One region of the Telluria sp. B2 genome, then DNA from elsewhere that is predicted to be linked to it. Evidence: predicted binding sites of a transcription regulator. Region 1 holds the regulator's gene; each other region holds the start of a gene.

What was found. Region 1 encodes sigma-54, which starts transcription at its own class of promoters, with help from an activator protein. Its sites were predicted from a motif close to TGGCANGNAANCTGCTTT; they were not measured.
Region 2: a site for sigma-54 is predicted at 1,098-1,115, ahead of pepA (flocculation-associated PEP-CTERM protein PepA). Genes of this name have one in related genera too.
Region 3: a site for sigma-54 is predicted at 1,128-1,145, ahead of glnA (type I glutamate--ammonia ligase). Genes of this name have one in related genera too.

Annotation. Positions count from the first base shown of each region.
Region 1 covers NZ_CP196525.1:5,147,774-5,150,037, reverse strand. The annotation lists gene lptB (LPS export ABC transporter ATP-binding protein) at 1-629, shown strand, start outside; gene ACSUZJ_RS22720 (RNA polymerase factor sigma-54) at 664-2,136, shown strand; gene hpf (ribosome hibernation-promoting factor, HPF/YfiA family) at 2,202-2,264, shown strand, end outside.
Region 2 covers NZ_CP196525.1:4,426,555-4,428,818, reverse strand. The annotation lists gene ACSUZJ_RS19655 (TonB-dependent receptor) at 1-339, opposite strand, end outside; gene ACSUZJ_RS19650 (DUF2946 domain-containing protein) at 491-871, opposite strand; gene pepA (flocculation-associated PEP-CTERM protein PepA) at 1,165-2,028, shown strand; gene ACSUZJ_RS19640 (IS481 family transposase) at 2,193-2,264, opposite strand, start outside.
Region 3 covers NZ_CP196525.1:4,516,516-4,518,779, forward strand. The annotation lists gene glnA (type I glutamate--ammonia ligase) at 1-1,040, opposite strand, end outside; gene ACSUZJ_RS19960 (rhodanese-like domain-containing protein) at 1,362-1,820, shown strand; gene ACSUZJ_RS19965 (CocE/NonD family hydrolase) at 1,947-2,264, opposite strand, start outside.

The DNA.
Region 1 (2,264 bases):
ACGGCGCCGGCAAGACCACCTCGTTCTACATGATCGTCGGCCTGGTGCCGTCGGACGCCGGCGCGATCGAGATCAACGGCACCGATATCTCGAGCCTGCCGATCCACCGGCGCGCGGTGCTGGGCCTGTCCTACCTGCCGCAGGAAGCCTCGGTGTTCCGCAAGCTGACGGTCGAGGACAATATCCGCGCCGTGCTGGAACTGCAGCGCAACGAGGACGGCAAGCCGCTCTCGAAGGACGCCATCGACGCGCGCCTCGACTCCCTGCTGGCCGAACTCCAGATCGAGAAGCTGCGCGAAAACCCGGCGCTGTCGCTGTCGGGCGGCGAGCGCCGCCGCGTCGAGATCGCGCGCGCGCTGGCCACCAATCCGCGCTTCGTGCTGCTCGACGAACCCTTCGCCGGCGTCGACCCGATCGCGGTGATCGAGATCCAGCGCATCGTGCGCTTCCTGAAGGAGCGCGGCATCGGCGTCCTGATCACCGACCACAACGTGCGCGAGACGCTGGGCATCTGCGACCGCGCCTACATCATCAACCAGGGCGCGGTGCTGGCCTCGGGCCGCCCTGACGACATCATCGCCGACGAGTCGGTGCGCCGCGTCTACCTGGGCGAACACTTCCGCATGTAGCAACCACGAAGCGACAACGAAGCAGCAACAAGCGATGAAACAATCCCTGCAACTCCGGACTTCGCAGCACCTGGCGCTTACCCCGCAGCTTCAGCAATCGATCCGCCTGCTGCAGTTGTCCACGCTCGAACTGCACCAGGAAATCGAGCAGATCCTGTCCGACAATCCCTTGCTCGAACGGCTGGACGATCCGCTCGACCACTCGGTGCGCCTGCTTGCCGACGGCGCCATCAGCAATGCGCCCAGCCAGGGCGAGGCCCCGGCCACGCCGGGCGGCGAGGAGGGCGCGCCGAACGGCGAAGCGGCCGACTTCGATGGCGCCGATGGCGATGCCGGCCGCGGCGACGGCGATGCCGACTGGGGCGAAGCCGGACGGTCGTCCGGCAACGGCGAGGACGAGGATGGCCGGCCGCAACTGGAAGCGGCCGGCATCACGCTGCGCGAGCACCTGTCCGAACAGGTGCGGGTGACGGGCCTGAGTGCGCGCGACCGTGCGCTGGCCGAACTCGTGATCGACGCCATCGACGACAACGGCTACCTCGAAGAGCAGCTCGACGAGATCCACGCGCGCCTGCCCGAGGAGCTCGAGGTCGAGATGGACGAACTGCGCTGCGCGCTGGCGCTGGTGCAAAGCCTGGACCCGGTGGGCGTGGGCGCACGGAGCGCGGCCGAGTGCCTGGCGCTGCAGATCCGCAGCATGCCGGGCGTGCCGCTGGTCACGCGGCGCATGGCCCTCAAGATCGTCGAGGGCTACCTGACCTGGTTCGCCCAGCGCGAATTCAACAAGCTGAAAAAAGCCCTGGACTGCGACGACGAAGACCTGCGCGAAGCCCAGGCCGTGATCCGCCAATGCAATCCGCATCCGGGCGCGGCTTTTGCGTCGAGCACCTCGGACTACGTGGTTCCGGACGTGATTGTCCGGAAAACGAAGAACGGCTGGGGCGTGATGCTGAACCAGGACGTGATGCCGCGCCTGCGCGTGAACAACATGTACGCGGCCCTGCTCAAGCAGGGCAAGGGCGAAAGCCAGATGAGCGCGCAACTGCAGGAAGCGAAGTGGCTGATCAAGAATATGCGCCAGCGCTTCGACACGATCTTGCGTGTTTCGCAAGCCATTGTGGAGCGCCAGCGCAACTTTTTCAGCCACGGCGCGGTTGCCATGCGGCCCCTTGTGCTTCGTGAGATAGCTGATACACTAGGACTACACGAGAGCACAATTTCTCGTGTCACAACGCAGAAATTCATGCTGACCCCGCACGGCATGTTTGAGCTGAAGTATTTCTTCGGAAGCCACGTCGCCACCGAAGCGGGAGGTGAAGCATCTTCGACGGCGATCCGGGCTCTCATCGCGCAACTGACAGGAGCAGAAGACCCCAGGAACCCATTATCCGATAGCAAGATCGCGGAAATGCTCGGTGAACAAGGAATGGTCATCGCGCGCCGCACGGTTGCAAAATACCGTGAGGCACTGAAAATTCCTCCCGTCAGTCTCCGCAAATCCTTGTAACGGCGGCACCCACGCGCTTCCTTGTTGCGCGGCGCGGCAGCCGCCACATCTTCAAAGGAGTGTGTATGAATCTCACCATCAGCGGCCACCACCTCGACGTTACCCCCGCCATCCGTGAATACGTACAG
Region 2 (2,264 bases), 720 kb from region 1:
GGAGCCGCCGTTGCCGGGGTGGGGCATGCTGCTGATGCCGGGCGCGCGCGTGATCGCCTCGACCAGGCTGGCGTCGCCGCGTTCCTCGATCTGCCTGCGGGTGATGACGTCGACGCTGGCTGGCGTCTCCAGGCGCGACAGGCCGAGGTTGGAGCCGGTTCCGGTGTCGTCCCTGAGCTTGCCGGTGTCGAGCGCGCCGGTAACGTGCACGGTCGGGATGGCGGGTTCGTCGGCAAAGGCCGGGAGGGCCGCGCTGCCGATGGCGAGCAGGCAGGCGAGATGGCAGGGTATGCGGGTGAAGCGGCGCTGCGGCGCCGCGATGGGGACATGCGGTTTCATGGGTTTTCCGGTCGTGTGACAGCCTGGGGCGGCGAAGCAGCAGTGGCGACGGCACGCATGTGATGGACACAGTCCGGCGCACGTACGCGTCACGCGGGCGCCCTCACTTCAATGAGGATCGACGCCGGCGCTGCTGGAGAGATGGCAAGGCTCAGGCCAGCGCAGGCGGGCCGCGCGGCTGCGCGAAGGACCACGCGAACAGCGGGCGTGGCGCACGATGGAAAAGAGGAGGGTAGAGGTCATGGCCGCCAAGCGCGGCGACCACGAAGGCTGCCGGCGGCAGCAGGGCAAAGGACCCGGCGTGCGGTGCGCAGTAGGCGCAGTGCATCAGCCCTTTGAGGAACTTGTCGGACGTAGGGGCATCCGGATCGGCCGGCATCGGCAGCATCTCGATGCCCATGGCCGTACAGATCTCGACCTGGCGCGTGGCCGGGGAAGACAGGCTCAGGGTATGCGAAACGACCGGGGCGAGCGCGTTGAACAGGACGGCCAGGCTGGCAATCCGGGCATATGCGATCCACTGTCTCGTCATCCTGACCATGCGAACATTATAGGCCGGGGAGGTCGCGCGACCCCGGATTCGGCACTGGACATTTTGTCCACCTGCCGTGGCGCTGGACGAGCCAAAGAACACGCTGGCCTGCAGGACATTACTGTTGAGTTTCGGCATGCTGCAGCGCGTCGGAAAATCTTACATGTATTTACACCCATGCGTCCGGCTTGAAGCAAGTGCTTGATTTTATGAGATGTCATGCCTCTGGCACACCGCTTGCTATCTTGAAGAACAGGTTGTTACCAACAACCATACACCACGGAAAACCGACAATGAAACTCTTCAAAAAACTCATCTGCGCCACGGCTGTGGCACTGTCCACGGCTGGCGCCGCGCACGCGGGTCCGGTCCTGAATAACTGGGTTTTCAACCCAACCGGCGGCGGCTTCGACGACGGCCAGCTCATCAACGAATACCTGGACGTCAACGGTAACGCCTTCATCCAGCTGACGTCGACCGGCAACGGTGGCTTCTCCTTCAAGGAAACCGCTGTCTTCAACATTACCCAGGCCGACAGCAACGGCAAGCTGTTCCCGCAGACCTTTGCCGGCGGGAACATTACTGCGACCTTCGAGGCGGTTGGCACCGGCACTTTCGGTGGCGCCTTCAGCTTCACCGGCGGCACCATCAAGATGTACCAGAATCCAACCAACAGGCAGTACGGCACGACGGCGGGCCACTATGGCGCGGACCTGGGCAACGTGATCGCCACCTTCAACGTGCTCGTGGGCGGCGGCGGCCTCGTCGATGCCAACGGCAGCCCGACCAATAACGGCCAGGTCAGCGTCTTCGCCAGCGCCGACCCGGGCATGCTGGAAAGCGGCTACTTCTTCCGCAGCAACGGCGACGACCTGTCGACAGAGTCGGTTCTCTCGTTTGCCTTCACGAATGCAAACACGGTCGGCCGTCCGGGTAGCCGTCTCGTGAGCGAAGTGGCCTGCGAGTTTGCCGGCTTCACCGGCGCCGGCTGCAACGGCACGAGCTATCGCAACCGTCCGGGCCAGTACTTCTTCATCGGCGGCAATGGCCAGTTCAAGCTGGCCGAGGGCGCCGAAGTGCCGGAGCCGGGTTCGCTGGCGCTGTTCGGCATTGCCATGCTGGGCGCCGGCGTGGCAGTGCGCCGCCGCAAGGCTTGATGCCTCCAGCCTGGAGGAGAAGAAAGCGGGCCAAGCCCTAATGCCGTTTAGTTAAGCTGGAAATAGCTTGGTTCTGGCAGGCATCGTAGGGTGGGCACTCTGTTTAGCACAGGGACATAGGTAACACCTGTCTAGAGACATGGGTAACACTGCGTGGTGCTATTTTAGCTGCTGGTGAGGTCGATCTGTGCAACCTGTTGGTGGCAGAAGATGACGTTGAAGACGCCGTCCTGATC
Region 3 (2,264 bases), 630 kb from region 1:
CGGATCGAGGCCGAGCGGTTGCGGGCCGAGTAGGCCAGCTTGACCGGGGCTTCATAGCCCGGCACCAGGCGCTTGTACGAGTTGGTGCCCGGGTTGGTGATCGCGTTCAGGGCCTTCGCGTGCTTGATGATGCCGCCGATGTAGTACAGCGCGGTTTCCGACAGGCCGGCATAGCCGTCGCCTGCGAACAGGTTCTTGCCGTCCTTCCAGATCGACTGGTGCACGTGCATGCCCGAGCCGTTGTCGCCGTTCATCGGCTTCGGCATGAAGGTCGCGGTCTTGCCGTAGCTGTGGGCGACGTTCCAGACCACGTACTTCAGGTTCTGGGTCCAGTCGGCGCGCTCGACCAGGGTCGAGAACTTGGTGCCGATTTCGTTCTGGCCGGCGCCGGCCACTTCGTGGTGGTGCACTTCGACCGGGATGCCGAGCGATTCGAGGATCAGGCACATTTCCGAGCGCATGTCCTGGAAGCTGTCGACCGGCGGAACCGGGAAGTAGCCGCCCTTGACGGTCGGACGGTGGCCGCTGTTGCCGCCTTCGATCTTCTTGTTGGTCGACCACGAGGCTTCTTCCGAGTCGATCTGCACCGAGCAGCCCGACATGTCGCTCTTCCAGCGGATCGAGTCGAAGATGAAGAATTCCGGTTCCGGACCGAAGAAGGCGGTGTCGCCCACGCCCGAGGACTTCAGGTAGGCTTCGGCGCGCTTGGCGATCGAGCGCGGGTCGCGGTCATAGCCCTTGCCGTCCGACGGTTCGATCACGTCGCACTGCATGAACAGGGTGGTTTCTTCCATGAACGGGTCGATGTTGGCGGTGCTCGGGTCCGGCATCAGGATCATGTCCGATGCTTCGATGCCTTTCCAGCCGGCGATCGACGAGCCGTCGAAGGCGTGGCCCGACTCGAATTTGTCCAGATCGAAGTGCGACACAGGGACGGTGACGTGCTGCTCTTTGCCACGGGTATCGGCGAAGCGGAAATCGACGAACTTGACTTCGTTGTCCTTCACCATCTGCATCACATCTGCTGCGGTCTTTGCCATGCGTTTCTCCTGAATGAAAAGGGTGGTGCCCACGGGCGGCGGGGTATTCACCGGTCCAGCCAACGTGCGACATACTCATACGAAACACATGCAGGAACCATGCCAGCAGCTCGTCATGAACAAATACGCAATCGTTCTTTGGAAACCCGTGAGTTTAACCATAAAATCCTCGGCGATACCGTTTTCCCCAATGGTGCAGCCCAACCCGGCCGTTGCACCATAATGGTGCAAACCAGGTGAAGCGCACCATTTTGATGCTTCACGCACCGTTTCGGCAAGTCCGCGCCACACCGGTGCGCCGCCACTGAACCAGGAGTCCACATGAGCACGACCGAAGACATTCTCGACGCCGCCCGCCAGCGCGCCGCCGGCCAGCCCTACGCCGGCGCCGTCACCCCCCAGGAAGCATTCGCACTGGTAAGAAGCGATCCGAAAGTGAAGATCGTCGACGTCCGCACCAACGCCGAGCGCGACTGGGTCGGCCGCGTCGCCATTCCCGAATCCCAGCACGTCGCGGTGCAATGGGCCACCTACCCCGGTGGCCAGCCGAATCCCGCGTTCGGCCCGCAACTCGAACAGGTGGCCGCCAAGGACGAGGTCTTGCTCTTCCTGTGCCGCTCGGGCGTGCGCTCGCGCCACAGCGCGCGCGTGGCGACCGAGCTGGGCTACGCGAATTCCTTCGACATCCTGGAAGGCTTCGAGGGCGATCGCGACCAGGAGGGGCATCGCAAGACGATCGGCGGCTGGTGCAAGGCAGGGCTGCCCTGGGTCGGGGCGTGATGCGAATCGCACACGCTTGGCAGGTCGCTGACAAAGGAGTCCGCGCCGTTTGAAATCGTAGGGTGGGCGCCCCGTGCCCACGCGCAAAGCCGGCGTCGCGCTGGCGTCAGCACGCCCTGCGTCTGTTTAAGGCATCACCATCACCTGCACGCCCGACGCCGCATCCGGCGCGCGATACACGCGCTGGGTCGCCTTCACGAAGTCTTCCGGTTTCGCGGCCGGAATGCGCGTGAAGGTCTGCGGATTCAGGTCGACCAGCGGGAACCAGGAACTCTGCACCTGCACCATGATGCGGTGGCCGCGCCGGAAGGTGTGGTTCACCTGGCCCAGCTCGTAGCTGATCGCTTCCACCTTGTTCGGCACGAGCGGCTCGGGCTTCTCGAAGCTGTGGCGGAACTTGGCGCGCAGGGGATTGCCGCGCACCAGTTGCTGGTAGCCGCCCAG